DNA from 4 places in the Actinomadura sp. NPDC048955 genome. Region 3 is predicted to be linked to each of the others. Evidence: riboswitches for the same ligand, from Rfam matches in the RefSeq annotation. Region 3 holds a riboswitch; each other region holds the start of a gene.
What was found. A riboswitch is a leader RNA that binds a small molecule or an ion and turns the genes downstream of it on or off. The one in region 3 is predicted to bind cyclic di-AMP.
Positions count from the first base shown of each region.

Region 1 (7,340 bases), on a different contig from region 3:
CGGCCCTAGCCGGCCGGGGCCGCGGTGACGAGGTCCAGGGAGGCGCGGACGGCGGCGGGCAGGTCGCGCAGGCGGTGGAGCGGGAGTTCCACCAGGGTGACGTCCCGCGCCCAGGGAGCGGCGTCGGCCACGATCGCGCGGGCCTGCCGCTTGGTCAGGCCCGCGTGCGCGTCGAGCAGGGCGTCGCGCCAGACGTTGGCGACCTTCCCGTGCGCCCGGTCCAGGATCGCGCGCACGATCCGCTGGGTCTCGTCGGCCGTGCCGGACGGGGTGCGCACCGCCTCCACGACCGAGCCGCGCCGGGTCAGCTCGTAAACGGCCGCGAGCGAGGCGGCCTCGTCCGCGAGGTCGCCGGGAGCCTCGGAGAGGAACACCCGGACGTGCTCGGCGCGCGTGGCCAGCAGCACGCGGACCAGCGCGCCCTCCAGCCCCGGGGGCAGCGCGACGGCCGCGTGCCGCACCCGCGCGGCGTACGGCTTGGCCAGCCAGGTCGTCAGCCGCACGCGCGGCACCTGCGGGAGCACCTGCTTGGGCCAGTCTCCGACCAGGACGTCCGGGTGGAGGTCGGCGACGTTGGGCGACGCCCCCTCCGCCGTCCGGGCTTCGACCGCCTGGGGCCCCTGGGTGTAGATGGCGGTGGCGAACCGGTCGGCGCGGGCGGCCGCGGCCGGCAGGCTCTTGCCGGTCGGCCGCAGGACGTACAGGTCGGCGCGCGAACCGATCGCCTCCGCGCCGAAGTAGCTGTTGAAGTCCGGGTAGACGGCTTCGCTCACGAGGTTCAGATCCTGCAGCGCCTGCTGGACCTTCAGCGCGAGCATCGGAGTGCGGTCGCTCGCCCCGTAGGCGAGCAGGACCCGGCCCTGCCCCTGGTCCCGCAGCCCCTGAACAGCTCGCGCCACGAACAGCCCGACGCCCTCCGGCGTGTACGGAGGATCGGTCACCGCCAGGTCGGCGTACTCGACGGCCGACGCCGGAAGCCCCAGCCTCAGATCCGCCCAGCGGGTGCGCACGTCCAGCCCGAGTTCGGCGGCGCACTCGTCAATGTAGGCCAGGATCCGCTCGTCGACGTCCACGACGGTCGTTTGCACGCCCGGGTGCACCAGCCCGACGGCCAGCGAGGTCAGATCGTGGTCGCCCACGCACAGCAGGCGCGTGCCCGGCAGCCAGAACCGCGCCCCCAGGAGCAGGGCCCGCCGCACCACCGTCTCCGGCGTGGCCGACACGTGGTCCAGGACGTGCCGCGCCCGCGGCGCCCGCTCGATCAGCCCGGCCACCCGCTCCACCACGGCGGTGTACTCGGGCAGCAGGTGCCCCACCGGGTCGGCCGGGTCGAGCGGGCGGTACCCGGTGCGCAGCGACTCGGCGATCTCGGCGCCCTGCTCCGGGGTGAGGCGGAACCGGTCGCCGCCGGCGTGCTCCAGCGAGAGCCCGGCCAGCAGCGACTCCACCGAACGCCGCGGCGCGCCCGTCTCCCGGACCAGCTCGCCGAGCGTCCGCCAGCGCCGGTCAGCCAGCAGGCTCAGCGCGGCGTGGATCCGCCGGGGATCCATGTCCGCCGCGACCGGCGGCCCTGTCGGTGCTCCCCCATCAACCACCCGCGAATGCTACCGGCGTGCGGGCCCGCGCGAATTCGCCGCGACGTCGCCGAAGATTCACGCGGCCACCTCTGGTCACGATGAGCACTTCTGTCGCTACTTTGAGTAGCGTAGGTTCGTGGTATGCCCCTTCCCACAGAGCCCATCGGCAGCATCCCGCGTCCCCGGGAACTCCTCACCGCCGCGCCGTCCGAGCTGGCCGCCGCCCAGGAGCGCGCCGTGCGCGAGACCCTCCGCCGGCTGGAGGAGCTCGGCTCCCCGGTGGTGACCGACGGTGAGCAGTCCAAGCCGAGTTTCGCCACCTACCCGATCGCGGGCCTGGCCGACCTGGCCCCCGACGGCGCGGTGATCCCGTTCGCCGACGGGCACCAGCGGCAGCTGCCGCGGCTGACGGCGGGCCCGTTCCGCTACACCGGCCACGCCGTGGACTACCTGCGGGCCGCCCAGCGCCACGCGACGGCGCCGGTCAAGCAGGCCGTGATCGCGCCGTCGGCGCTGAGCCTGCTGTACCCGGCCGACGGCATCGACGGCTACCCGCGCGAGATGTTCCTCGACGACCTGGTCGACGAGGCCGAGGCCGACATCCGCTCCTGCCTGGACGCGGGCGCCCACGTGGTGCAGCTCGACTTCACCGAGGGGCGGCTGTCGCTCAAGCTCGACCCCAGCGGCGGCGTGCTGGACGCCTTCATCGCGCTCAACAACCGGGTCCTGGAGCGCTTCTCCTCCGACGAGCGCGCCCGGATCGGCGTGCACGTGTGCCCGGGCGGCGACCTCGACTCCACTCACAGCCTCGACGTCGACTACGCGGGGCTGCTGCCCAAGCTCTTCGAGCTCAAGGCCGGCGCCTTCTACCTCCAGCTGGCCAGCGAACCCGACCCCGACCGGATCCTGGCCATCGTCGCCGCCCACCTGCCCGCGGACGCCCGCGTCTTCGTCGGCGTCGTCGACCCCATCGACCCCCGCGTGGAGACGCCCGAGCAGATCCGCGACCGCGTCCTCGCCGCCGCCCGCCACCTGCCCGTCGACCGCCTCGGCACCTGCGACGACTGCGGCTTCTCCCCGTTCGCCGACGACACCTCCACGTCCCGCGACACGGCCTTCGCGAAGATAGCCGCCCGCGTGGAGGGCACGGCCCTGGCCGCCGCCGAACTGGGCGTCTGACCGCCCTGGAGCCCTGCTTCCCCTGAGCGCCCTCGCGGAGGTGCGTTCAGGGGAAGTCGCGGCGGTCATCGGGAAGCGCGCTCTGTGGGGGCGTCCGACGGCGGCGGGGTGCGGATGAGGAGCATCACCACGACGGCGACGGTGGTCAGGGCCAGGGCCGAGACGGTCGCACCGGCGGTGTAGCCGTGCACGAGGGCGCTCACCCGCGGGGCGCCCGGGCCGTGCTCGCGCAGGTAGCCCGCCGTCGCGCCGATCGCGACGGTGTTGACGACGGCGGTCCCGATCGAGCCGCCCATCTGGGACGCGGCGTTGACGACGGCGGCGGCGACGCCGGCCTCGCGCGGGGAGACGCCCGCGGTCGCCAGCGAGAACGCGGGCGGGAACGCGGCGCCCATGCCGAGCCCGAGCAGGATCTCGACCGGGACGACGGCGGTGGCGTAGCCGCTGCCCGCGCCGAGCCTGGTCAGGATGGCCAGCCCGGCCGCGGCGGTGAGCAGGCCCCCGGCGATCAGCAGCCGGGCGGGCACCCGCCTGATGAGCAGGGCGCCGACCAGGTAGCCGCTCGCGGAGTTCGCGACGGCCATCGGCAGGAACGCCAGCCCGGTGCGCATCGGCGAGAAGTGCGCGACCACCTGGAGGTAGTAGGTCAGCGTGAGGAAGACCCCGAAGGCGCCGACGACCGCGGTGGCCACCGCGAGGTAGGCGCCCGCCCGGTTGCGGTCGGCGAGGATCCGCAGCGGTAGCAGCGGCGCACCGTGCCGGGCCTGGCGCACGACGAACAGGGCGAGCGCCAGGACGCCGGCCGCGAGCGGCGCGGTGGTCTGCCACGCGTCCCAGCCGTGCGGGGCGGCCTGGCCCGCGCCGTACACGACGGCGGCCAGTCCGCCGGTGACGAGGACGGCGGAGATCCAGTCGAGGCGCGACCCGGGGAAGCCGGGCGGCGCCGGAAGGACGATCCGTCCCGCCACCGAGGCGGCCGCGGCGATCGCGACGTTGACGTAGAGGCACCAGCGCCAGTCGGCGTACTGGGTGAGCGCGCCGCCGAGCAGCAGCCCGACCGCCGCGCCGCTGCTGGCCACGGCGCCGTACACGCCGAACGCCTTCGCGCGCTCCTTGGGTTCGGTGAAGGTCACCGCCAGCAGGGACAGGGCGGTCGGCGCGAGGAGCGCGGCGAACGCCCCCTGCAGGGCGCGCCCGACCACGAGGACCCCGAAGCCCGGGGCGGCCCCGGCGATCATCGAGGCGATCGCGAATCCGGCCAGCCCGGCCAGGAAGCTGCGGCGCCGCCCGACCAGGTCGGCGATCCGGCCGCCGAGCAGGAGCAGCCCGGCGAAGGAGAGGGTGTAGGCGGTGATCACCCACTGCCGGTCGGCGTCGCCGAAGCCGAGCGCGTGCTGGGCCGTCGGCAGCGCGATGTTCACGATCGTGGCGTCGAGCGCGATCATCAGCTGCGCGACGGCGATGACGACCAGCGCCGCCCAGCGCCGGTTCGGGGTGCCCGCGGACGGGCCGGACGCGGTCCGCGCCGTGATGGCGGTCATGGAACCCACCTCCCAATAAATGAAGGGTTCTCCTCCGGATAATAACTGGAGGTTTCTCCTCCGTCTAGAGGTGACCTTGCCCTCCCTGGGAGGTTTCAGTAGCTTTGCCCCTTCAAGGCGTCTGCCAGGCGTTTTGTCCCACTCCGGTGGGGCGGGGTGCCATCCCCGCGCGCCAAGGCCCGAGACCCCTCATCGATCGGGCCCCACATCGTCAGAGCCGCTGTCTCCCAGCGGCACCCGCCGAGTCCGCCGTGGCGCGGAGCCGGGGACCCAACCCGCACTGGGGTGAATCGGCCTGTTCTCGGGCCGTAGGGCGACTTCCACGTCCGAACCCGTCAGCTAACCCGGTAGGCGGCACATGGAAGCAAGGAGCCCCCCTTGAAAGGCAAGCAGAGCAAGCGGTCGCGCGTCCTCCGGCCCGGCCCCTGGGCCACGGTCACGCTGACAGGCCTCGCCGTCTTCGGCGTGACGGCGGCAGTGCCGACGACCTTGCAGCACGCGTCCACCGAGAACGTCGCCGCCGTCCAGACCGTGCCGCAGCAGCGGACCGCGGGGCAGCAGGCCGCGCCGCGGAAGGCGGCACCGCAGGAGCAGGTCAGGGCCCAGGCCGAGGTCCTGAAGGAGTTCAAGGCACCGGCGAAGGCCGAGCCGTCCACGAAGACCAAGACCAAGAAGCAGGCCGCCGAGCCCGTGCCGGACGAGCGGTCCAAGGTCATCAAGCGGGCGGAGACCTGGCATCCGCACTCCGACGAGCGGGTCCCCTACAGCCAGACGAGCACGCACAACGGCTACCGCACCGACTGCTCGGGCTTCGTGTCCATGGCGCTCGGCCTGCCCAAGCCCGGGACGAACACCGTCGGCCTCACCTCGTCGCGGTACACCGAGCGCATCGAGATGTCCGGGCTGAAGAAGGGCGACCTCGTCATGGACGCCCTCGGCAGCAACACCACGCGGCACGTCGTCATCTTCGAGAAGTGGGCCGACAAGGAGCACTCGTCGTACTGGGCCTACGAGCAGCGCGGCCGGTACGGAACCGACCACCGGACGCTCGACTACGGGCTGTCCTCGGACGACGAGTACAAGGCGTACCGGCCGACGTCCCTCAAGTAGGCCGGCGGGAGATGCCCGGCATCGGCTCATCGCCGGTGCCGGGCGGAACGGGCCGAGGAGCGGGACGGGTCAGACCGAGCGGACGGCCCGCAGGGACTCCTTCAGGGAACCGAGGGTCGAGAAGACGGCCGTGGGTTCGTAGCCGCAGTGGGCCATGCAGTTGGCGCAGCGGGAGTCGCGTCCCCGTCCGTAGGAGTCCCAGTCGGTCTCGTCCAGGAGTTCCTGGTAGGTCTGCGCGTAGCCGTCCGACATCAAATAGCAGGGACGCTGCCAGCCGAAGAGCGAGTAGGACGGGATCGCCCAGGCCGTGCAGGGGAAGTCGACCTTGCCTTCCAGGAAGTCCAGGAACAGGGGCGAGTGGTTGAAGCGCCACCGCTTGCGGTTGCCGCCCCCGAACGCCTTGCGGAACAGCTCCCGCGTCTCCTGGACGCCGAGGAAGTGGTCCTGGTCGGGCGCCTTGTCGTAGGCGTAGCCGGGCGAGATCATCATCTCGTCGACCCGGAGGTCGTCGTTGAGGTAGTTCATGACGTCGATGACGGTCTGCGGCGTGTCCGTATTGAAGATCGTCGTGTTGGTCGTGACGCGGAACCCGCGCCGCTTGCATTCCTTGACGGCCGCGACGGCCTCGTCGAACACTCCCTCCTTGCAGACGGACTCGTCGTGGCGTTCCCGCAGGCCGTCGATGTGCACCGCCCAGGCGAAGTACGGCGACGGCGTGAACTTGTCGAGCTTCTTGGGGATGAGCAAGGCGTTCGTGCACAGGAAGACGAACTTCTTGCGCCGGACGAGTTCCTTCACCAGCTCGTCGATCTGCGGGTGCATGAGCGGCTCGCCGCCCGCGATGGAGACCATCGGCGCCCCGCACTCCTCGATGGCGGCGAGGGCCTGCTCCACCGGCATGCGTTTCTTCAGCACGTCGTGCGGGTGCTGGATCTTCCCGCAGCCGGCGCAGGCGAGGTTGCAGGCGAACAGGGGCTCCAGCTCGACGATGAGCGGGAACTTCTCCCGGCCGCGCAGCTTGTTGCGCAGAATGTAGCCCCCGATGCGAAGGCTCTGGCGGAGCGGCATGCTCATGGTGTCCGGACCTCCTTGTGCAGGGTGGACCCGGCGGCCTTCACCGGACCGCGCGCCCGCCTCACGCCGCACCGTCCAGGTAGCGGCCGAGGGCGCTCACGGGGAAGACCAGCCGGTACAGGTGGTAGTTGATGTAGAAGTCGCCGGGGAAGCCGGTGCCGGTGAACAGGTCCTCGTCCCAGGTGCCGTCCGGCCGCTGGTGGTCGACGAGCCACCGCACGCCCGCCTCCACGGCCGGGGTGCGCTCGCCCGCGGCCAGCAGCGCCAGCAGCGCCCAGGCCGTCTGCGACGGGGTGGACTCTCCCCGCCCGATCCACGCGGGGTCGTCGTAGGAGCGCAGGTCCTCGCCCCAGCCGCCGTCCGGGTTCTGGTGGTCCTCCAGCCAGACGACGGCGCGCCGGATCGCGGGCTTGCCGGGGCCGACCCCGGCCGCGACGAGCGCGGGCACCACGCCGCCCGTCCCGTAGACGTGGTTCGCGCCCCAGCGCCCGAACCACGAGCCGTCCGCCTCCTGCGCCCTGAGCAGCCACACGACGGCGCGCCTGACCACGGCCGACTCCGCGAGGCCCTCCTTCGACAGCGCCTCGACGACATGGGCGGTGACGTCGGCGGACGGCGGGTCGATGACGGCGCCGAAGTCGCAGAAGGGCAGCTTCGTGCACAGCTCGCGGGTGTTGTCGGCGTCGAAGGCGCCGAAGCCCCCGTCGCGCGACGCCATCCCCTCCAGCCAGCGAACGGCCCGCCTGATCGGCTCCTCCGCCTCCGGTAAGGCGACCCTGCGCAGCGCGAGGATCGCCTCGGCGGTGTCGTCGGTGTCGGGGTAGACGTCATTGTCGAACTCGAACGCCCAGCCGCCCGG
Region 1 is NZ_JBEZJI010000014.1:109,052-116,391, reverse strand. Features, by position in the region: gene AB0C84_RS16665 (bis-aminopropyl spermidine synthase family protein) at 6-1,595, opposite strand; gene AB0C84_RS16660 (cobalamin-independent methionine synthase II family protein) at 1,719-2,756, shown strand; gene AB0C84_RS16655 (MFS transporter) at 2,822-4,297, opposite strand; cyclic di-AMP (ydaO/yuaA leader) riboswitch at 4,526-4,666, shown strand; gene AB0C84_RS16650 (hypothetical protein) at 4,676-5,407, shown strand; gene hpnH (adenosyl-hopene transferase HpnH) at 5,477-6,481, opposite strand; gene shc (squalene--hopene cyclase) at 6,543-7,340, opposite strand, start outside.
Region 1: it holds a riboswitch for cyclic di-AMP, as region 3 does, so the genes downstream of both, AB0C84_RS16650 (hypothetical protein) here and AB0C84_RS00045 (CHAP domain-containing protein) in region 3, are expected to answer to the same signal.

Region 2 (7,340 bases), on a different contig from region 3:
CTGACACGGCAGGTGGCTCGGGTGTGACGTGGGTCACGCGGCGTGGCAGGGGTCCGTTTTGAGAGGGTCACCGGAAGCGGTCGAGTTCGGACGCCAACGGAAAACCCGGGCAAAGATCTGGACACTTTACTCAGGGATGGGCGAATAGTCCCTCGCTGACGTATGTAGCTTTTTTCTCCCAGGGGCAGGTGACGCCGAACGGGGGACAGGGTTGGTGGAAGCGGAGGGCATCCAGCCCGGGGTGCACGTTGCGGACCTGGAGGACCTGCGGGGCGCCGCGCACGACCGTGCGGTGCTGGCGGAGGCGCGGGTCGTGCTGGCCCGGCGTCTCGGCGTCCCGCCGGGCGAGGCCCTGCAGCACCTGATCTGGCTCGCGCGCGACCTGGACATGGAGATGGTCGAGGCGGCGTCACTGCTGGTCAAGGACGGGGGCGGCGGGCCGGTGGGGGCCGTGTTGGCGGGGCGCCGGGCGCCGCGCACCGAGGAGGTCCCCGCGGAGCGCCAGGCGGTCCTGTCGGAGGCCGAGGACGTACTGCGCCGGGTGACGGCCGAGGACACCGCGGGGGACGCGGAGGTCCTCGCGCGGGTGCCCGTGGATCCGGCGGCGACGGCGGTGCTGGAGGGGGCGCTCGATTCGGCGGCCCATCTGGTCCCGGTGCGGGGGCCGGACGGCAACGTGGCGGACTTCCTCTTCGCGGAGCTCAACGGCGTTGCCAGGGACATGTTCGGGCGGGGCCGGGAGGAGCTGACCGGGCTGCGGCTGCTGCGGACGGATCCGGGGGCGGTGCTCAGCGGCCTGTTCGACGACTATGTCGGGGTGCTGGAGTCCGGGACGCGATTGGAACGTTCCTCGATCCAGTACTCGACGGCTCAGCGCGGCCTGTCCCGCTCGTCGCGGATGAGCGTGCGGTGCGTGCGGGTGCCGACCGGCATCTGCGTGACCTGGCGTTACCACCTGGCCGAGGACCGCATCGCGCGGCGGCTGGAGCGGGTCGAGCGGCTCGCCCTGATCGGGTTCGGGGAGTGGGACCTCGCGACGGGGGAGGCGGACTGGACGCCGCAGATGCTGGCCAACTACGGCCTTTCCCCCGACGAGGTGCCGCCGATGCCGCACGACCTGCCGAAGGTCGTGGCCGACGACGACCTCCCGCTGGTCGAGGAGGCCGTGCAGACGATGTTCTTGCGCCGTGAGCCGGTCGAGGCGGAGCACCGCGTGATCGGCCACGACGGGACGCCCCGCCACCTGTGGGTGTTCGCCGAGCCGGTGCTCGGGGAGTCCGGGCTGCCCGTCTCGATCAACATCGTCTCGCAGGACATCACCCGGCGGCGCGGGGTGGAGCGCGCGCTGGCCGAGACCCGGCGGCAGATGCTGCGCCAGCAGGCGCGGACGGCGCAGGAGCGGCGCGTGGCGGTGACGCTGCGGCGGGCCATCCTGCCGGACGAGGACGAGGTGGAGCAGCTTCCGGGCATGTGCACCTCGATCCGCAGCATGGCGGCGGAGAGCACGGCCCGCATCGGCGGCGACTGGTTCGCGACCAAGGCCCTCCAGGACGGACGGGCGATGTTCGCCATCGGGGACGCGGCCGGGCACGGGCTGCCGGCGGCGGCGGCGATGGCGCGGACGCGCAACGGCCTGCTCGGCCTCGCCTGTACGGGGGAGCGGACGGGACGGCTGGTCGGCTGGCTGAACGAGTTGATCGGGGGCATGGACCCGCCCGCGACGGGCACCGCCATCGTCGCCCACTACGACCCGGCCCGGCACGTCCTGGAGTGGACGTGCGCGGGCCATCCGCCGCCGATCCTGGTCCGGGACGGGCGGGCGACCCCGCTGGAGGTGGTCCGGGACCCGATGCTCGGCGCCATGCCCGGCTGGGAGTACACGACGATCACCACCGGGCTCGACTCGGGCGACATGCTCTTCCTCTACACCGACGGCCTGGTGGAGCGCAGGGACGCGGACCTGGACGAGCGGATCGGCCGCCTGACCCACATCCTGCGTGACAGCTCCTCGCGTCCCGAGCGGGTGCTGGACGAGGTGCTCGCGCGGATGGAGCACGACCGGGCGGCCGACGACACCACGCTCTTCGCCCTTTACGTGGAGTGACCGTCCGGGCCTCGCGGTGACGAACCGCACGCCCGACCAGGCAAGATCGCCGAGTGTGACGTGCGCCTCACTCGATGGGGTGGCCGAGGCCGCGAACGTCTCGGCGGGAGGTGCCGGCCGCAGGCAATTCGATCTTCTTTACCTTTTCCCGAAGGGCCGGTAAGTACGGCGGGCAAGGGGTTGGAGGGCGTCCCGACAAAGATCGGGAAGACGCGGGACCGTCCCCGTGTTGGGAGTCTCTTGGAAGGGCTTTGAGCAGGCAAGACTTTACTTTATGCCTGGTTTGCTTTTCTTGAGAAGGTTGGTACCTTCGATCCCGAATCACGCAACGCGTCCCATGCGTTGCCACCGGCCGCACCATGCGCGGCCGAGGATCGCGGAGCGGAATCCGCACGCGATGCGCGCCATGTGACGCGCGCCCCCTCGTCAAGATCTGTCAGTGAAGGCATCCGTATACCTGCACCGCTCGCGCGGTGCGAGGCCGAGTCCGTCCGGTCGATGCGACCGGAACGGAGCCGGGGACCCACGTTTCTGGGGTGAATCGGCGCGCCCGAGAGTCGCGCCGTAGGGCTGCTTCCATGCCCGAATCCGTCAGCTAACCCGGTAGGCGCCATGGAAGACAAGGAGATTCCCTGCATGTCCGGTCTGTTCGATCGACTTTCGCTCCACCGCCTCACGCCCGAGGACAAGGCCGTCGGCGTCGCCGTCGGCGCGGTCCTGGCCGGCGCGGTCGGGCTCTCGGTGGTCAACCCCCTCGCCGGCGGCCGCGCGGTCGCCGAGACCTCCGCCCAGACGGCGGCGGTCGCCGAGCAGGGCACCGCCGCGCACGACTCCTCCCAGGTCAAGACGGTGAAGGCCGAGAACGTCGCGGCCGAGGCGCGGCGCGAGGGCTTCAAGGTCCCCCCGCACGCCGTCAAGCCCGCCGAAGTGATCAAGCTCGCGCAGCAGCAGGTCGGCGTCCACGAGGGCAAGGGCGGCCAGACCAAGTACCACAAGTGGTACGTCTCGACCCCGCAGGCGAAGGCCACCGCCAAGCGCGACGGCGGCTTCTCGGTCAAGGAGTACAACGGCGCCCAGTGGTGCAACATGTTCGTCTCCTGGCTCGGCGCCCAGACCGGCGTCAAGAACATGGGTTGGGACGCCTACACGGTCCAGCACGCCAGCTGGTTCAAGCAGACCGACCGCTGGGGCCACAAGGCCAAGCCGGGCGCCGTGGTGTTCTTCGACTGGCAGGACGGCTCGAAGGCCGGCATCGGTGACATCGACCACGTCGGCATCGTCGTCAAGGACAACGGCGACGGCAGCATCACCACCATCGAGGGCAACACCGAGAACGCGGTGAAGAAGAAGGTCCGCGAGAAGTCGCAGGTCGTCGGCTACGGCTACCCCGACTACGCCCGCTGACCCGAACGCCCCCGAGAAGGCGCACGCTCCATGAGGGCGCCCGGCCCCCCGGCCGGGCGCCTTCTGGCGTTCCGGGTGTTGTGCCCAATGCCTCCGCTCACGGTGGGTAATGCGAAGCGTTGACAGCCTTTGATCCCTCTTGGACCTCAGTGCGGCGTTCGTGGAAAGGAAAGCAGCACGCCGGAGTCTGCGGAGGGGGATGCCCATGGCGGTGCGCCCGGATGTCAGCGTGGTGGTGATCGCCTACAACGACGCGCGGAGGCTTCCGCGGGCGGTGGCCTCGACGCTGGCGCAGTCGCTGGGCGGCGTCGAGACGGTGATCGTCGACGACGCGAGCACCGACGGCACCGGCGAGGCCGCCGACCGGCTCGCCGCGGCCCATCCGGGACGGGTCCGGGCCGTCCACCTGCCGGCCAACTCAGGGGGGTGCGGCCGTCCCCGCAACACCGGGATCGAGACGTCCACGGGCCGGTACGTGATGTTCCTCGACAGCGACGACCTGCTGGACCGGCACGCCTGCCTCAACCTCCTCGCCGCCGCCGAGGACACCGGGGCCGACATGGTCTCCGGGCTCTGCGACCGGATCTTCCTCGACGTGCCCGAGGGCGCCAAGGGGCGCATCCGCCCCTGGTATCCGTGGCTCTACCGGCACAGCGCCGTCTACGAGTCGCTGAACGAGAACCCCGACCTCCTCTACGACACCCTCTCGACCAACAAGGCGTACCGGCGCGGCTTCCTGGAGGAGCACGGGCTGCGGTTCGTGGAGCGGCTGCACTACGAGGACCTGCTGTTCACCGCCGAGGCCTACCTGGAGGCGGGGCGCACCGCCCTGATCCCGCACCGCGTCTACAACTGGATGGTCAAGGAGCGGACGCGGGCGCCGTCGATCTCCAACCGGCGCACCGAGCTGGCCAACTTCGCCGACCGGCTGGAGATCCACCGCCGCATCGACATGCTCTTCGCGCTGCGCGGCGCCTACGACCTGCAGCGGGCCAAGGACGTCAAGTTCGTCAACCACGACCTGGTGCTGTACCTGCGCGACCTGCGCGACAAGGCCCCCGCCCACCAGGCGCGCTTCCTCGATCTGGCCGCCGCCTACCTGGCCGAGCTGGACCCGCGGGTCTTCGAGCAGGCCAACCCGCTGCCCGCGATCGCCGCGCACCTGATCCGCGAGGGCGACCACGCGGGGGCGCTCGCCGCGGCCGAGTACGACCCCGTGAAGCGTCCCGAACTGCGCGCCCGCCTCGTGGAGCGGGACGGGCGCGTCTACTGGGGCGCCGGGCGCCCCCGCGGGACGCTCGGCCGCCGCGTCCTGGACGTCACGGCCTTCGGCTTCCACGTGCGGCCCCTCCGGGAGCTGCGCCCGGCGAACACCGTCACCCGTCTGGAGACGCGCGGCGGCCGCGTGCTCATGGCCGGGTACGTGCTGAACCCTCTGGAGCGGATCCCGCGGGGAGCCGAGCTGGCCGGAACGCTGGAGTTCCGCGACCGGCGCCGCCGGGCGAGGAAGGGACGGATCCGCGCGTCCGTCCGGCACGAGGGCGACCGGCTCACCTGGAGGGCCGAGTTCGACCCCGCCCGCAAGATCCGCCCTTTCGGGTTCGTCGACCCCGTCTGGGACGTCCGGCTGAGGATCCGGGTGGACGGCGAGGAGGTGGTCACGCGGCTCGGCGAGGGCCGCGGGTCGCCGTCGCTCGGAGGCGTCGCGCTGCCCGTCCGCCCGCGGCTGACGCGGTTCGCGGGGGACCGGCTCCGCTCGTACGTCACCGAGGGAGGGCACCTGGCGTTCGCCCTGGAGACGGGGAGCCCGTGGGCGCGGCTCACCCGCGCGCTCGCCCGTCGCGCCGCCCTGTCCCGCCCGGCGCGGCTGGCCCGCCGTCGGGCGCGGGCGCTGGACAGGGCGGTGCGCCGGACGCTGACCGGCCGGAACACCAAGATCGTCGTGTTCAACCGGGTGCTGAGCCGGCTGCCCGTCCGGACCGGCCTGGCGGTCTTCGAGAGCCAGCTCGGCCGCCACTACTCCGACAACCCGAAGTACCTCTACCGGGAGCTGCGCAGGTCCGGGCGTCCGGTGACGGCGGTGTGGTCGTACGCGTCGTCCCCCAAGGGGTTCCCGGACGACGCCCGGCTCGTCAAGCGCGGATCATGGGCGTACTACCTGGCGCTCGCGCGGGCCCAGTTCTGGATCGACAACCAGGGCTTCCCGGACCGGCTGCGCAAGCGTCCCGAGACCACCTACATCCAGACCTGGCACGGGTCGGCGTTCAAGCTGATGGGGCTGGACCAGCCGCGGTTGAAGTCGGGCCCCGCGGGCGACCAGGCGCGGCTGCGGAGGATGGTGGAGCGCTTCGACTGCTTCCTGGTGCGCTCCGGGCACGACACCGAGACGCTCTGCGGCGGCCTCGGCGTCCGCTCCGAGCTGCTCCCGGTGGGGTATCCCCGCAACGACCCCTTGGTCAACGGGGTGGATGGCGATCCGGAGCTGGCCTCCGAGGTCGCGGCCCTGCGCGACGCGCTCGGCCTGGACGACGGGCGCCGCGCCGTCCTGTACGCGCCCACGTACGTCACCGGGCCGAAGGGGCGTCCCGTCCGGCTGCTGGACCCGCCGGTGGATCCGGCGGTGTTCGCGCGGGAGCTGGGGGAGGAGTACGTCCTGCTCGTCCGGCCCCACTACCTGTGCCGGGCGAACGTGCCTCCGGGCGCCCGCGAGGTCATGCGCGACGTCGGCGCGGTGCCCGACGTGACGCCGCTGCTGCTGCTGGCGGACGCGCTCGTCACCGACCACTCCTCGATCATGTTCGACTTCGCCCTCCTCGACCGGCCGATCGTGCTGCACCTCCCGGAGGGCAGGGACCTCGCCGCCGGTTACTTCGACCTGGAGCGGCACGGCCCCGGGCCGATCACCCGCACCGAGGACGAGCTCGTCGCCGCGCTCGCCGGTCTGGAGGCGGCCGAGGCCGTGCACGCCGGGCGGCGCCGCGCGTTCGCCGCGCGCTTCGGCGAGCACGACCGCGGCACCGCCGCCCGGGCGGTGGCGGACCGCTACTTCCCGGCCGCGCCGAGCAGGAGGGGGAAGCGCCATGGCCGCGCCGCGTGACGTCTTCATCGTGTGCAACAACGCCGACGACATGGGTGGTCTCCAGCGGTGGGCGCACCACATGGCGCGGCTGCTGGCGGGACGCGGCGACCGCGTCACCCTCGTCGGCGTCACGCGGGGGACAGAGCCGTACCACCACGGCCGCGACGGCTCCTACGCCGTCGAGGTGCTGCACGGCGAGTGGCGGTCGCCCACGCTCGCGTGGCGTCCGGGGAAGGCGCTGCGGCGGCTCGACCCGGCGGCGCGGGCCCGGGACCTGCGGCGGACGGCGGCCCAGCGGCGCGGCGCGGCGCGCCTGTCGGAGCTGTTCGCCGCCGCGCGGCCGGGGGCGGTGGTCATCGTGGCGCAGGTGTGGGCGATGGAGTGGGTGCGGCTCGCCGACACCTCCGGGCTGCGCGTCGTGGGCATGAGCCACGAGTCCTACCAGGCGACCCGGGGGTCGTCGCGGTACCGGCGGGTCAAGGAGCACTACGCCCGCGCCGACCGGATGCTGGTCCTCACCGCCGAGGACGCCGACGCCTGGGCCCGGGACGGCATGACCAACGTCGACCACATCCCGAACGCGCTGCACGTCACGCCGAGCGTGCATCCCACGCTGGACCTGCCCGTCGTCGCCTGCGTCGGCCGCCTGGCCTACGAGAAGGGCGTGGACCTGCTGCTGGAGGCGTGGGAGCGCGTCGCCGGACGGCATCCGGGGTGGCGGCTGCACGTGTACGGCAACGGCCCGGACGAGCC
Region 2 is NZ_JBEZJI010000020.1:116,098-123,437, forward strand. Features, by position in the region: gene AB0C84_RS20730 (hypothetical protein) at 1-27, shown strand, start outside; gene AB0C84_RS20735 (SpoIIE family protein phosphatase) at 215-2,104, shown strand; cyclic di-AMP (ydaO/yuaA leader) riboswitch at 2,574-2,729, shown strand; gene AB0C84_RS20740 (CHAP domain-containing protein) at 2,741-3,508, shown strand; gene AB0C84_RS20745 (CDP-glycerol glycerophosphotransferase family protein) at 3,714-6,605, shown strand; gene AB0C84_RS20750 (glycosyltransferase) at 6,589-7,340, shown strand, end outside.
Region 2: it holds a riboswitch for cyclic di-AMP, as region 3 does, so the genes downstream of both, AB0C84_RS20740 (CHAP domain-containing protein) here and AB0C84_RS00045 (CHAP domain-containing protein) in region 3, are expected to answer to the same signal.

Region 3 (7,340 bases):
CGTCGCGCTGTCGGCCACGGCCGTGGCGCTGGGTGTGGTGTTCGGCTGGTGGCTGGTGATCCTCGGTGCCGCTGCCGCCATTCTCACGTCCGTCGGTCTGGTGTTCGAGTACTACCGGGGTCATTTCGCCCACTGATCAGTAAAAGAACCCCATCAAGGGCCGGTGTCCGCTTTCTAGCGGGTACCGGCCCTTTCGAACATACTGGGCGCCTTTCCAGCGACCGGGCTGGAACCGACAGATCGCCCAGTGGGACGACCGGGGGGTCCACATGCGGGTGAGTGGCTCAAGGCCGGGAGACCGGGGGCGGCGTACCGCCGCGCTCGTCGTCGGCGGTGTGCTCGTCGGCGCGGGTGCCGCGGCGTGCTCGGGGGGCGCCGGACCGCAGGGCAAGGACGAGGTGAAGCTCGCGGTGTCGCCGGACGGGGGCGGGAAGCTGCGGCCGGACAGCCCGATCGCCGTCGAGGCGCGGCAGGGCACGATCGAGAACGTGACGGTGGCGACGAGGGCCGGCGCCGTCGAGGGGGACCTGAGCGCCGACAGGACGCGGTGGCGGTCCCGGTGGACTCTGAAGCCGGGCACGGAGTACACCGTCCAGGCCACCGCCCTCGGCCGGGACGGCCGGACCCGTACGGTCCGCAGCGGCTTCTCCACGGCCGAGGTGAAGAAGACCAACGACGTCACGATCGAGGCGCCGTTCAACAAGGAGACCGTCGGCGTCGGCATCCCGATCATCGTGCACTTCGCCCGTGCGGTGAAGGACCGGGCGGCGGTCGAGCGGGCACTGGAGGTCACCGCCGACAAGACCGTCGAGGGCGGCTGGAGCTGGTTCGGCAGCCAGGAAGCGGTGTTCCGGACGAAGAGCTACTGGCCGGCCCACACGAAGGTGTCGTTCCGGGCGCACCTCAGCGGCGTGCGCACCGGGCAGGGCGTGTACGGCGGGAAGGACTACGGCGTCGACTTCAAGGTCGGCGACTCGCACGTCTCCACGGCCGGCGAGGACAGCCACAAGATGGTCGTGAGGGTCAACGGCAAGAAGGCCCGCACGATCCCGACGAGCATGGGGAAGGGCGGGGAGCGCAAGTACACCACCACCAACGGCGTCCACCTCGCCATGGGCAAGGAGGACCCGACCATCATGACGTCGGAGTGGGACGGCTGCGGCCCCGGCTGCGCCGGGTACTACAGCCTCACCGTCTACAAGTCGGTGCGGATCTCCGACAGCGGCGAGTACGTCCACAGCGCGCCGTGGTCGGTGGGCTCCCAGGGCAGCGAGAACGTCAGCCACGGCTGCATCAACGTCAGCCCGTCCAACGCGAAGTGGTTCTACAACCTCTCCCAGCGGGGCGACCCCATCACGGTGACCGGCAGCGACCGGGAGTTGGACGCGGAGAACGGCTGGGGGTACTGGCAGGTGAAGTGGCAGGACTGGGTGAAGGGCAGCGCCCTGAAGCGGTCGGTCACGACGGCCGCGCACGTGGACGCGGCGACCCTGTCGGCCCAGCGGGGCGCCAAGCCCAAGGCGCCCGAGAAGCAGCGGGCCGAGGGCAACTGAGCGGCGGCTACCGGAGCGGCGGCGGCACCTGGACGCGGTGCAGGCGCGCCCAGTCGCGGGCCATGGCGATCCGGTCGGGGCCCGAGGGGTGCGTGAGCCACAGCAGGTACTCCGCGGCGTCGGGGTCCAGGTCGGAGATGTTGCGCACCGACAGCGCGTGCTGCATCGACACGAACGTCGCCGGGTCGCGGGTGAGGTTCAGCGCGTGCGCGTCGGCGCGGGCCTCGATGCGGCGGCTCACGAGGTTCTGGACGGGGGCGGCGAGCGTCGTCCCGGCCGTCACCAGGGCGAGGAGGAGCGCGATGGACCTCGGGTCGGCCGCCCCGCCGCCGCTGCGCGGCTCACGTCCCGTAGCGCCGGAGCCGGTCTCGTCGGGATCGAGCCCGGCGCGCCGCAGCAGGCGCGGGGACGTCGTCAGCAGGTACAGCAGGCACAGGGCTCCGGCCACGCCGAGCGCGCCCACGAGCGTGCCCCACAGCACGTCGTCGCGCTTGGCGTGGCCGAGCTCGTGCCCGACGATGGACTCGACCTGGGCGGGCGGCGACTTCAGCAGCGTGTCGTAGAGGACGATGCGGCGCGTGGAGCCGAACCCCGACACGTAGGCGTTCAGCGACGTCGTGCGGCGGGAGGCGTCCGCGACGAGGACGTCCTTGACGGGCACGCCGTCCCGCCGGGCCATCGCCAGCAGGTCGCCGCGCAGCGGCCCCGCCGGCAGCGAGTGGAACTTGTTGAACACCGGCTCCACGGCGAGCGGGTAGACGAACGAGGCGAAGACGACGAGCACGAACCCGCCCGCGGCGGCGCCGGTCCACCAGTAGCGCGGGAAGCGGCGTGTGAGGGTGAAGAGGAGCAGCAGGGCGATCGTGTAGATGACCCACGTGAGGGCGAGGGACTTCGCCTGGTCGACGAGCCATGAGGGCCAGCTCTGCGTGGACAGCCCGTACCGGCGCAGCACGGACTCGCCCCAGACGTCGAACGGGAGCCCCGCGACGCGCAGCAGCGTGGTCAGGGCCATGGTCCCGAGGATGATCCGAAGCGGCCGGCGGCGGGTCTTCGCGGTGGCCCAGCCGAGGAACCGGGCGCCCAGCGGCGTGAGGCCCAGCACCAGGATCAGGGCGAGGCCGACGAGGAGCCCGGTGTAGGCGGGCGGGTTGACGGCCGAGTCGAACGCGCGGGAGCGGGCGATCTCGGCGGGGGTGAAGTCCAGCGCGGGATCGGGTGTCACGCGGCCGCCGGGGACGTGCCCGGGCAGCGGGTTCCACGGCGTGGTCCTCGCGAGGACGGTCGCGACCCCGGCGAAGAGCACGGCGGCGCTGACGGCGGCGGCGATCCGGGGCCGCCGCGCGGGGGCGGCGCCGGGCGTCCCGGCGGCGGCGCCCTCGGCCCGGCCCTCGTCGGTCTCCGCCTCGCTCATGCGAGCTCCTCCTTCACGTAGTCGCGCCACAGTGCGGTGAAGCGCTCCCGGGTGAGGCCGAGCACGTCGTGCAGCGCCGCGGCCTCCGGGGCGCGCCCGGCGGCCCGGTAGAGCCGCACCAGCGCCGCCTCACCGTACCGGTCGGCGACCATCCGGCAGGCGAGCCAGGCCTCCTGGTAGGCCTGGGAGAGGCGGGGGGAGCCGCCGGCGAAGGCGCCGGCGGCGGGGAGCGCGGACGGCGCGCGCCCGGCGGAGACTTCGCGGTGCAGCTCGCCCGCCGCCGTCCGGGTGCTGATCTTGACGCGCCGGTAGCCGACGTAGTCCGCGAAGCCCTCGATCAGCCACAGCGGGGTGCGCCGGTCGCGGGCGCCGCCGGTGGCGACGTGGGTCAGCTCGTGGGTGAGCACGACGTCGCGGCCGAGCTCGTTGAGGCGGCCGAAGGTGCCGGGGGAGACGATGACGCGGTCCTCGCCGCGGCCGCCCCCGGCGGCGGGCGCCACGGTGGCGAGCGCGGCGATCTGGCCGAGGCTCTGCCCGGGGCCGGCGAGCGCGGACGCGAGGGTCGCGTCGGCGGGGACGAGCGCGACGACCCGCTGCGCCCACGCCTTGCCGACCACGGACGTGACGACCGGGACGGCGGCGTCCAGCCGTTCGGCGATGCCGTCGAGGCCGGCGCCGTCGCCGATGACGAGGCCGGAGCGCCCCCTGGCCACCGCCAGGGGGCCGCAGTCCCAGATGTCGGTGTCGTCGGCGAGGCCGCGGGACGTCCCGTCGCCGACGATCGTCCACGTCCCGGCCCGGGGGGCCAGCGTGAGGTAGCGGGTGCGGGCCACGTCGCCCCGGTCGAAGCCGCGCAGCCGGTAGCGCACCTCGACGCGGACGACGGCGGTCGCGCCGTCCATGGCCTCGGTGTCGACGAGGCGCTCCCGCCAGCCTTCCAGGGGAAGCTTCCGGAGGTTCCCGTACACGCGGGACTGGGCGTCCTGGAAGGCGGCGGGGGCGCTGCCCACCGTGGCGAGGAACGCCATGCGGTCGCCGTCGCGGACGGCGCGGGCGCGGTTGGCGAGCACGGCGGCGGCCGTGTCCGGGCTGAACGTCCCGGCGGCCGGGGAGGTGGGGGCTCCGGAGCCCGGCGCCCCGCCGCCGGAGCGCGAGCCGGCCAGGCCGGCGCCCCCGGCGAGGAGGACGGCGGCCCCGCCCGCGCCGAGGGCGAGGACCCTGCGCCGCGTCACGGGGGCGTCCTGCCCGGGGCCTTCCTCCATGGGCGCGATCCTATGCAGGGCGCGGGGCGGTGGGCGCCGTCACGACCGGTAGTCCGGGTAGCCGTAGCCGACGACGACGTCTGTGGAACGTTCCTTCACACGGACGGCGTTGTCGGCGTTGCCCTCGACGGTCTCGATCGTGCCGTCGTCGACCTTCTCGACCACCATGCCGACATGCTCGATGTCGTCGACGGACTCGCCGCCGTCCCAGGCGAAGAAGACGATCGCGCCGGGCCTCGGCTCGGTGCCCCAGCGGCCGTGCTCCTGGAACCAGCGGGCGTGGGCGACGGTCCAGGCGTCGCTGCCGACCTGCTCGCTGAAGCCGATCTGCTCGCCCACCCAGGAGACGAACATGTCGCACCAGTTCGCGTCGCCGTAGCCGTCGAGGGAGCCGCCGTCGCGCGCGAGCGTCTCCCGCGCGCGGGACGTGGTCATGTACCACTCCTGGAACTTGGTCTCGCCGCCGCCGTCCTCCTCGATGCCCACCTGCGAGCGGGCGAGCCTGATGGCCTGCGCGGCGGTGGGCCGCGACTTCGCGGCGGCCTTCTCGGAGGTCTTCGCCCGCGCCTGCTCGGGCCGGGCGTCCCTCTTGGCGGCCGGGGCCTTCGAGGCGGTGGGCTTGGGCGCCTTCCCGGACGCGGGCCCGGACGTGCGCCCGGACGGGGCGCCGTGCGCCGTCAGGCCGGGGGCCAGGTCGGCGGCGGCGGAGCTCACCGGGGTGGAACCGAACGGCAGGACCGACGCGTTCGCGGTGGCCGCGGCGGTGCCGAGCACGGCGGCGCCGACGACGACGCCGCCGGTCGTCCGCCATGCGAGGGACAGGGAGTTCGGCTTGCGGTGCCTGCCGGGGGTCTTCTTGCAGTGCGCGCGTGGCACGGGGGGATCTCCTCGACTTCCATGCCGCCTACCGGGTTAGCTGACGGGTTCGGGCGTGGAAGCCGCCCTACGGCCCGCGAAGGCAGGCCGATTCACCCCGAAAGGACGCAGTGGGTCCCCGGTTCCGCGACGGGCCGCGCACAGGGGCACGGCGGTCCGCGGACTCGGCGGTGACGCGCCCGAGAGAGGGCACGCCGGTTCGGATGGGAATCTCGGCGGGCGGTGGCGCCCGCGGAGCAAAGGGGGGTGGGGGCGTGACCGCGTGGCGGCCACGCCCCAGGTAACGCTGCGGGATTCACTCCTTGTCTTCCAGACGCCTACCGGGTTAGCTGACGGGTTCGGGCGTGGAAGTGGCCCTACGGCGGCTCTCACCGGACTGCCGGGAGAGACGCGCCGATTCACCCCGGGTGCCGGAATGCCCGTCCGGAGAGGTTCTCCGGACTCCGGCGGTGTGGGTCCCCGGTTCCGCGCTGAGGCGGATTCGGCGTTGCCGCTGCGATCCTGGGGGCGAGATGGGGCCCGGCGCGGGACCTGTCTCCCGCGTGCGAACGAGCGGCGCCTGATGTTGTGGGCGGACGGCGTCCCGTCTCCGGGGACCGTCCGGGGCCTGCCCCGTGTACGCCACCGCGGCTGCGCGCTCAGCGCCATGCACGCTGCGGGCGTGCGCCCGGTGGACGGGGTCGGCCTGGTCTGCTTCGAGACCGTGCGGCGCCTTCGGGCGCCGCGGGACGGCACGTGGGGCGTGCCGCCCTGGGGGGAGCGGCGCGTGGCTCGCGCCGCCGTCACGCGGGTGCTGGATGCGCCGCGTGGGGCCGGGGCGCCTGGTGGGCGCCCCGGGGCCGCGGCGTCTGGAGGGCGCCGTGAGTGGTGACAACGTACCAAAACCCCAAAAGAAGGCAAACCCCCCCAAAATCAACAACGGACCAGGTCAAGCCTGGTCCGTTGTGGAGGGAGGTCCGGTCACGCCCGCGGGGCGGGGGTGTCAGGGCCCCGCGTCAGGGGCGCCCGGCGCCGTAGTAGTTGCTCAGGTAGTACCCGGAGGTGATGTCGCTGATCTTGACGACGTCGCCGGTGTGCGGGGCGTGGATCATCTTGCCGCCGCCCACGTAGAGGCCGACGTGGCCGAGGCTGCTGAAGAACACCAGGTCGCCCGGCTGCAGGTTCTCCTTGGCCACCCGCTTGGTCGCGGCGTACTGCGAGTTGGTGGTGCGGGTGATGCCGACGCCCGCGGCGGCCCAGGACTTCATGGTCAGGCCGGAGCAGTCGTAGGAGCTCGGGCCCTCGGCGCCGTAGGAGTAGGGCTTGCCGAGCTGCGCGTAGGCGAAGTTCAGCGCCGAGCGGGCCGGCCCGCTCGCCGGGCCGTTGTAGGTGCCGCCGGTGTTGCCGCCACCGCCCGGGCGGGACGGCGTGCCCCCGCCGAGCCGGCGCACGAGCGACTTCTGCTTCTGCACCTGCTTGTCGAGTTCCTGCTTCTGCTTCTTCAGCTCGTCCTGCTTCGACTTCACCTCGTCGTAGGCGGACTTCGCCTGCGCCTGCTCCCGGCGGAGCCGCTGGGCGGTCGCGAGGAACTGGGTGAGCTGGGAGCTGCGCTCCTGCGACAGGTGCGAGAAGACGGCCGCCTGGTCGAGGATCGACTGCGGGTCGTTGCTGCCGACGAAGCCGGTCACATCGGTCGAGTCGCCGTTCTTGTAGGCGGTGGCCGCCATCTGAGCGATCTTGGACCGCTGCTCCTCGAAGCTGGCCTGCTCCTGCTTGCTCGCCTTGGTCGCCGAGTCGAACTTCTTCTTGGCGACCTTGAGCTTCTCGCGGTTCTGGTTGAACTGCTCGACCTTCTGGTCCATCTTCTCGTTGAGCTTGTCGAGCGTCTTCTGGGCCTGCGCCCGGGTCGGCTTGGGCTCGGCGTGCGCCACCACCGGGGAGCAGGTCAGGGAGACCGTCACGGTCAGGCCGGCGACGGCCGCCAGGCGACGGGAGACGCCTCTGCCCGCAGAGCCTGCCCTGCGGCCAGGCCGCTGCGCCGGTGCCCCGATGTGATCATTGGCCACGGTCAGTTTCGCCCCTCTCGTCCACGACGTCAGCGGACGACACTAGCGAGGGGCAACAGCCGTCACAACCGATTCATCACTCTTTGATTGACATCTATGGATATTGTCCACTTTTAGTGACGTCATGATCACGTACGGCGAGGCTTGCCTTATCGGAGCCTTATGGGGGCCTTAGGAACGGCCCAGCCTC
Region 3 is NZ_JBEZJI010000001.1:4,476-11,815, forward strand. Features, by position in the region: gene AB0C84_RS00025 (cytochrome c oxidase subunit 4) at 1-136, shown strand, start outside; gene AB0C84_RS00030 (Ig-like domain-containing protein) at 276-1,553, shown strand; gene AB0C84_RS00035 (M48 family metallopeptidase) at 1,561-2,967, opposite strand; gene AB0C84_RS00040 (hypothetical protein) at 2,964-4,229, opposite strand; gene AB0C84_RS00045 (CHAP domain-containing protein) at 4,269-5,105, opposite strand; cyclic di-AMP (ydaO/yuaA leader) riboswitch at 5,115-5,254, opposite strand; cyclic di-AMP (ydaO/yuaA leader) riboswitch at 5,405-5,602, opposite strand; gene AB0C84_RS00050 (NlpC/P60 family protein) at 6,101-7,045, opposite strand; gene AB0C84_RS00055 (NYN domain-containing protein) at 7,322-7,340, opposite strand, start outside.

Region 4 (7,340 bases), on a different contig from region 3:
GCACGCCAGACAGCCTGGGTCGTGGTGATGGGGGTGCCCGCAGGCCGCGCCTGAACGACACCCAGGCCCAGAACGCGCTTCCCCAGCGTCCGGCCCCACATCGACAGCTGCACGGCCTCATAGATGAACGGCAGCACGGACAGGACGCAGAAGAGGGTGAAGATGATGGGCCAGTTCCAGACGCCGCCCTCGTCCTCCGTCTTGCTGCCGGGCTTGCCCAGACCGAACGCGCCGATCGTCACCGGCAGGACGAGAGCGAACCCGAAGACCGCGACGAGCGCGTTGTCGACGATTCGTGCGCCCGCCCTACGGTGGATCGGCGCCAGGGCCAAGTCACCGCCGTCGTCGTAGGAGGAGTTGTAGTCGTCGTAGGCGGGCTGCTGGTCCCACTGCTGCTGTTGCGGCTGCCATTGCTGCTGGGGCTGCTGGTCCCACTGCTGCTGGGACGACTGCTGCTGTGGTTGCTGCCACTGAGAACCTTGGTACGGAGGCGGCGGGCCGTAGGAACCCTGCCCCTGCTGGGGCTGGTAAGGCCGCCCGCGGTGGGGGGAATCGGGCATTTGAGTCAGTCCTCCAGGCGAAGCAACATCCGGGTGTTGCCCAACGTATTCGGCTTGACCCGGTCGAGGTCCAAGAACTCTGCCACGCCTTCGTCGTAGGAGCGGAGAAGTTCCTCGTACACCTCTGGCGCCACCGGAGTCCCAAGGATCTGCTCGAAGCCGTGGCGGGCGAAGAACTCCACCTCGAAGGTAAGGCAGAACACCCTTCGCACGCCGAGTTCACGCGCGTTCTCCAGGAGGCGGGTCACGATCCGGTGCCCGATCCCCCGTCCCCCGCATCCCTTGTCCACGGCGACCGAACGGACCTCCGCGAGGTCCTCCCACATGACGTGCAGGGCACCGCAGCCGATGACCGGCCCGGGCGTCCCGTGCTGGATGTCCTCGGCGACCCAGAACTCCTGGACGTCCTCGTACAGCTTGACGGTCGTCTTCTTGAGCAGGCGCCGCCCCGACCCGGCGTACAGGTCGACGAGCCTGCGGATCTCCTGGACGTCGGCGGTACGGGCACGCCGGATCACGACTTCCACAAACAAGCGAGATTATCGAACGCCGCGACCCGCCAGGCGACGCCCTCCTCGTTCTCTCGTTCACCGCGCCGCGCGACCTGCGAATTCGCAGGTTCTGGTTGGCATCCAATGCGGGGTCCGTTAGTGTCCATCGCTGACGTCGGCCCACCGCAGGACGGGGGCCGATCCCGCCGAGTCCCACGGGTCGCAACCAGCTGCCCGAGGAGCCGGGGACCCACTTTCGGAGCGTTTCGGGGATTCGCCCTGAGCGACGACCGTGAGGGGTGAATCCGCAGTCGCGGGCGATCGGTTCGCCCGCGGACGCGGACGGGCTGCTCCGGCCCCAACCCGTCAGCTAACCCGGTAGGCGGCTGAGGAGAGGAGTATTCGTGAAGCGATCGCGGCATGCTTCCCTTTCACGCTTCCGTGGGCGTGCGGCCTTCGTGGTCGGCGCGCTCGCCGTCGTTTCGGCCGCTCCGCACGCGATCGCCCCGCAGGCGATCGCCGTCGCGCACGCCGACCCCGAGCCCTCCGCCAAGGAGCTGAGGACCAAGGCGCTCAAGCTCGCCGACCAGCTGGAGCAGCTCACCGAGCAGTACAACGGGCTGAAGGTCAGGCTCGCGCAGTCGCAGCGCGCCGCCAAGGTCGCCACGGAGAACGCCAAGCGCCAGGAGAAGACGCTGGAGGCGCTCCGCCAGAAGGTCGGATCCCTCGCGGCGACGAGCTACATGCAGGGCGGCTCCGACCCAGCGGTGTCGTTCGTCGCCTCCCAGGACCCGCAGTCCATCCTCGACCAGGCGGCGACCCTTCACTACTTCGCCAAGCAGGACAGCACCCAGGTGCTCGGGCTGATGCAGGCCATGCAGTCCGCCCAGCGGGCCCGCAAGTCGGCCGAGACCCGCGCCAAGCAGGTCAAGGACCTGAAGACGCAGCTCGACTCGCAGCGGACGAAGATCACCGACGCCTACGAGAAGATCCGCGGCAAGCTCGTCGACAAGGACCCCACCCAGCTGGCCAAGCTCCCCGTCATCGGCACGGGCAAGGCCGCGCAGGCGCTCCGGTACGCGATGAGCAAGATCGGCCGCCCCTACGTGTGGGGCGCCGCCGGCCCGACCACGTTCGACTGCTCCGGCCTCACGATGTGGGCCTACAAGCAGGTCGGCATCAACCTGCCGCACTACACCGGCAGCCAGTGGAACGCCGGAACGCACGTGTCGCGCAGCGACCTGCAGCCGGGCGATCTCGTCTTCTTCTACTCCGACCTGCACCACATGGGGATCTACGTCGGCGGCGGCAAGATGCTGCACGCCCCGCACACCGGGGACGTCGTGAAGATCGCCTCCATGGACGGACGCCCCTTCGCCGGCGGCGTCCGGGTCGCCTAGGCACTGCGTCGCCGCGCCTGACGCGCGCTGCATCAAGCCGGTCGTCGGCGGTCTGGGGGCGGACAGCGCCGCCCTGGGCTGCTGGAATGCGCCGGTCAGCCCGCGGGGCAGTCGGCGGACGCGTCACGCTGACCGAGTTCGCCGTTCCATCCGTCACGCTGAGATGAGCTGACCCGGGCCCGTCGGAGAAGGCCGTCACGGGGCCGAGAGCACCGGAAAACGGGCGGGCCGGGTGGGCCTGTCAGGCCCGAACGCCGTCCGCGGCGACGCCTTCTGCAGGGACCTACCTGCCAGGGCGCGGGCGCCGCCGCTGCGGGGTCGGACGGAATTCGGATGAGCCGCCGTTTCTCCGGATGACGCTCGCCGTCCCCTGGCGAGCGTCGGGGGTGCATCGCTAGATGAGCTGCCTCCGGGCCGCCCACACCACGGCCTCGATAGGGGTGTTGACCTCCAGCCGGTCGCAGATCGTCCGCAGCCGGCGCCGCAAGGTCCGAGCGCTCAGTTCCAGCTTGCGTGCCGCCACATCGGCGGTGACACCGCTGGCGATCTGGGCGAGCAGCCGGATCTCTTCCTCGCTCAGCCCGAAATCGTCGGTGCCACGACGTGCGAGTGTGGCTGTTTCCACTCCGTCCTCCCTCGTCCGTGGTGATGACCGCGGGGATGCAGCCGTCCGCTGCACAGGCACGGGTTGGGCGCCTCGATCTGTACGCGCGTTGGGTTGCCGGGTCCGGACCCTTCCGGACTTAGATCATCGAGTTCCTTTTCTGTCTCGCGCGCTTGGCCGGAGGTGGCCGCATGGCCGATTGCGGGGGTGTACGGAGGAACTCCGGGTGACGATTCACTCGTTGGCCTGCCGAGGGAGACGGGATGTGATCGCCAGCCATCCGCCCGCCCCTTCTCGCCGAACCCACCGGTCCTCGTGGTGAACGAAGATCGTGAATCGTTTCAAGCTACGCTTCGGCTCGGAACGCTAGGCGGCCGGATCCGGCCCGTCAAGCGCCGGTCAAGAGCGCTGCGTGCCCGTTCGCTCACCATGTGTGACCGTGCATTCGGCGCCCCGCCATGCCAAACTCCACTACCTGGGAAAACGCCCATGGAGCGGGACGAGGAGCGAGTTGCCACAGACCAGTATTCGTGAGGTCGCGAGGCGTGCTGGAGTCTCAGTTGGGACCGTTTCGAATGTCCTAAACCGGCCAGATCTCGTGGCCGAAGCTACCCGTGACCGTGTCCGCGCGGCGATCGAGGAGCTCGGATTCGTGCGCAACGAGTCCGCGCGACGGCTCCGCACGGGCCCCGAGCGGACCGCGGGCGAGTTCGGCGACCAGCCGCGCCGGGCGTTCGGCGTCCTCGTCGAAGACCTCGCCAACCCGTACGCGACCGACGTCGCGCGGGGCGCCGAGGCCGCGCTCAACGCGGCGGGCCACGACGCCCTGTGGCTGTCCAGCGACCACTCCGCCGACAAGGAGCGCCGCCTGCTGGAACTGCTCGCCGACCAGCAGGCCGCCGGGGCCCTGGTCATCCCGGTCGGGATCGGCCCCCGCGACATCTCCCGGCTGCGCGCCGCGGGCATGAGCGTGGTGCTGATCGACCGGGACGCCTCCGACGTGTGCTCCGCCCGGGTCGACCATGTGGCGGGCGGCGAGGCCGCCGCCGCGTACCTGCTCGGCATCGGACGGGAGCGCATCGCGTTCGTGACCGGGACCCCCGAGCCGCAGCCCTGCGTCGAACGCCGCGACGGGGCCGCCCGCACGATCGTCGAGGCGGGCCTCGGCAAGCCCCCGGTCCTGGTCAAGGAGGCCCTGAGTCCCACGGAGGGGCAGGCCGCGGCACACGAGATCATGGCCATGTCGCCGGTGCCCGACGGCGTGTTCTGCGCCAACGACCTGCTCGCGATCGGCCTGATCAACGAGCTGACCCGACTCGGCGTCCGCGTCCCCGAGGACATCGCCGTGGTCGGCTACGACGACATCGAGCTCGCGGCGAGCGCCGCCGTGCCGCTCACCACCGTCCGCCAGCCGCGCCGCGAGCTCGGCTGGGAGGCCGCCGAGCTGGCGATGGCCGAGATCGGCGAGGGCAAGTCCCACCAGCACCGCCAGGTCGTCCAGCGGCCCGACCTGGTGATACGGGAAAGCGCTTAGCGTCCCGCGGCCGGCGCTGTTGACATCCCGTCTCAGATTCGGGTCCGCTTGAGGCATGGAGGACAGGACGGGCCAGGCGGTACGGGCCGGGGCGACCGCGGTACTCGGCTTCGATCCGGGCGACCCGGCGTTCCGCGCCGACCCGTACGCCCACTACCGGACGCTCGGAGCGGGCGGGCAGAGCCTGCACCGCACCGACGTCGGTCTGCGCGTCACCGCGTCCTACGAGCTGTGCGAGCGGGTCCTGCGCGACCCGCGGTTCGGGCACCGTCCGTCGGGAGGCGGCGTGTGGCGCGAGGTGCAGGGGCGGCACCGGTCGTTCCTGACCATGGATCCGCCCGACCACACGCGGCTGCGCCGGCTCGTCAGCAAGGCGTTCACGCCGCGCCTCGTGGAGCGGCTGCGGCCCCGGGTCGAGGAGCTCGTCGACGCGCTCCTGGAACCGGTCTCCGGCGAGGTCGACCTGATCGCGACGCTGGCCTACCCGCTGCCCGTCATCGTGATCAGCGAGATGCTCGGCGTGCCCGCCGAGGACCGCGACCTGTTCAAGGGCTGGTCGGACAGCCTCGCGCGCGGCTTGGACCCCGACTTCCTGCTTCCGGAGGCGGAGATCGCCCAGCGGGACGCGGCGCGCGACGAGTTCGCGGAGTACTTCCGGACGCTGGCCGCCAAGCGCCGGGCCGAGCCGCGCGACGACCTCCTGAGCGCCCTTGTGGGCGTCTCTGACGGCGGAGACGTCCTGTCGGAGCAGGAACTGCTGGCGACCTGCATCCTGCTCCTCGTCGCGGGCCATGAGACGACCGTGAACCTCATCGGGAACGGCGCGCTGGCGCTGCTCCGCGATCCCGCGCAGTTGCGGCTGTTTCGGGAGCGGCCGGGGAACGTCCAGGCGGCGGTGGAGGAGCTGCTGCGCTTCGACCCACCGGTGCAGCTGACCCTGCGGTCGGCGCTGGAGGACGTCGAACTGAACGGCACGCTCATCGAGCGCGGGAAGCTCGTCCTTCTACTGACGGGCGCCGCCAACCGCGACCCGGCGTTCTTCGACGACCCCGACCGGCTGGACCTGCTTCGCTACTCCGAGGGACGCGAGACGCCGAAGCACCTGTCGTTCGGGCACGGCGTCCACTTCTGCCTCGGAGCGCCGCTGGCCCGGCTGGAGGGCCGCGTCGCGCTCGGCAAGCTGTTCGAGCGCGACGTGGCCCTCGCCGCCGGCGACCTCGTCTACCGCGACAACCTCGTGTTGCGGGGGTTGCGCGAGCTTCCGGTCGTCATTCGGGCTTGACCAGCGGGAACAGGATCGTGTCGCGGATCCCCTTGCCGGTGAACGCCATGATCATGCGGTCGATGCCGGCGCCCATCCCGCCCGTCGGGGGCATCGCGTACTCCAGGGCGCGCAGGAAGTCCTCGTCCAGCTGCATGGCCTCGGGGTCGCCGCCCGCGGCGAGCAGCGACTGCTCGGTGAGGCGGCGGCGCTGCTCGATCGGGTCGACCAGCTCGGAGTAGGCGGTGCCGAGTTCCGTGCCGAACCCGATGAGGTCCCACTTCTCGGTGAGCAGCGGCTCCTCGCGGTGCTGGCGGGTCAGCGGGGACGTCTCGACCGGGTAGTCCATGACGAACGTGGGCTGGACGAGGGTGTGCTCGACCAGCTCCTCGAAGATCTCCTGGACGATCTTGCCCTGCCCCCACTTCGGGTCCCACGAGATGTCGCGGGCGTCCGCGAGCTTGCGCACGGACTCGATCGGCGTGTGCGGCGTGACCTCCTCGCCGAGCGCCTCCGACACCGCGCCGTACAGGGTGATCCGCGGCCACTCCGGGAGACCGAGGTCGACCTCGACGCCGTCGTGGACGACCACGGTGGTGTCGAGGGCGGCGACGACCGCCTTCTTGTACATCCGCTGGGTCAGGTCGGCCATGTCGTTGTAGTCGAGGTAGGTCCCGTAGGCCTCGATCATCGTGAACTCGGGGTTGTGCGTGGAGTCCGCGCCCTCGTTGCGGAAGTTGCGGTTGATCTCGAAGACCTTCTCGATGCCGCCGACGACGAGCCGCTTGAGGTACAGCTCGATCGCGATGCGCAGGTAGAGGTCCATGTCGTAGGCGTTGATGTGCGTCTTGAACGGGCGCGCCGCGGCCCCGCCGTGGATCGGCTGGAGCATGGGCGTCTCGACTTCGAGGTAGCCCTCCTCGTGCCAGAAGTCGCGGACCGCGCGGACCGTCGCGCTGCGCACCCGCGCCATCCGCCGCGCCTCGTCGTTGACGATCAGGTCGACGTAGCGCTGCCGGACCCGCGCCTCCGGGTCGGTCAGGCCGGCGTGCTTCTCCGGCAGCGGCCGCAGGCACTTGGACGTGATCGCGAACCGGTCCGCCATGATCGACAGCTCGCCGCGGCGGGAGGTGATGATCTCGCCCTCGACGCCGACGTGGTCGCCGAGGTCAACCTCGCGCTTCCAGAAGTCGAGCTGCTCCTGCCCGACCTTGGCCAGCGACAGCATGACCTGGATGTCGCCGCCGGCGTCCCGGATGGTGGCGAAGCACAGCTTCCCGGTGTTGCGGATCAGCATGACGCGACCGGTGACGCCGGCCTTCTCGCCCGTCTCGGTGCCCGGCTCAAGGCCGCCGTGTTTCGCGCGGATCTCGGCGGTCGTCGCCGTCCGCGGAAAGGTCACCGGGTAGGGGTCGATCCCGCTCTCGCGGAGCCGGTCGAGCTTCTCCCGGCGCACGCGCATCTGCTCCGGGAGCTCGTCGAAGGTCTCG
Region 4 is NZ_JBEZJI010000003.1:347,056-354,395, reverse strand. Features, by position in the region: gene AB0C84_RS05420 (RDD family protein) at 1-560, opposite strand, end outside; gene AB0C84_RS05415 (amino-acid N-acetyltransferase) at 566-1,093, opposite strand; cyclic di-AMP (ydaO/yuaA leader) riboswitch at 1,246-1,452, shown strand; gene AB0C84_RS05410 (NlpC/P60 family protein) at 1,456-2,451, shown strand; gene AB0C84_RS05405 (LuxR C-terminal-related transcriptional regulator) at 2,846-3,076, opposite strand; gene AB0C84_RS05400 (LacI family DNA-binding transcriptional regulator) at 3,468-4,589, shown strand; gene AB0C84_RS05395 (cytochrome P450) at 4,645-5,871, shown strand; gene lysX (bifunctional lysylphosphatidylglycerol synthetase/lysine--tRNA ligase LysX) at 5,858-7,312, opposite strand.
Region 4: it holds a riboswitch for cyclic di-AMP, as region 3 does, so the genes downstream of both, AB0C84_RS05410 (NlpC/P60 family protein) here and AB0C84_RS00045 (CHAP domain-containing protein) in region 3, are expected to answer to the same signal.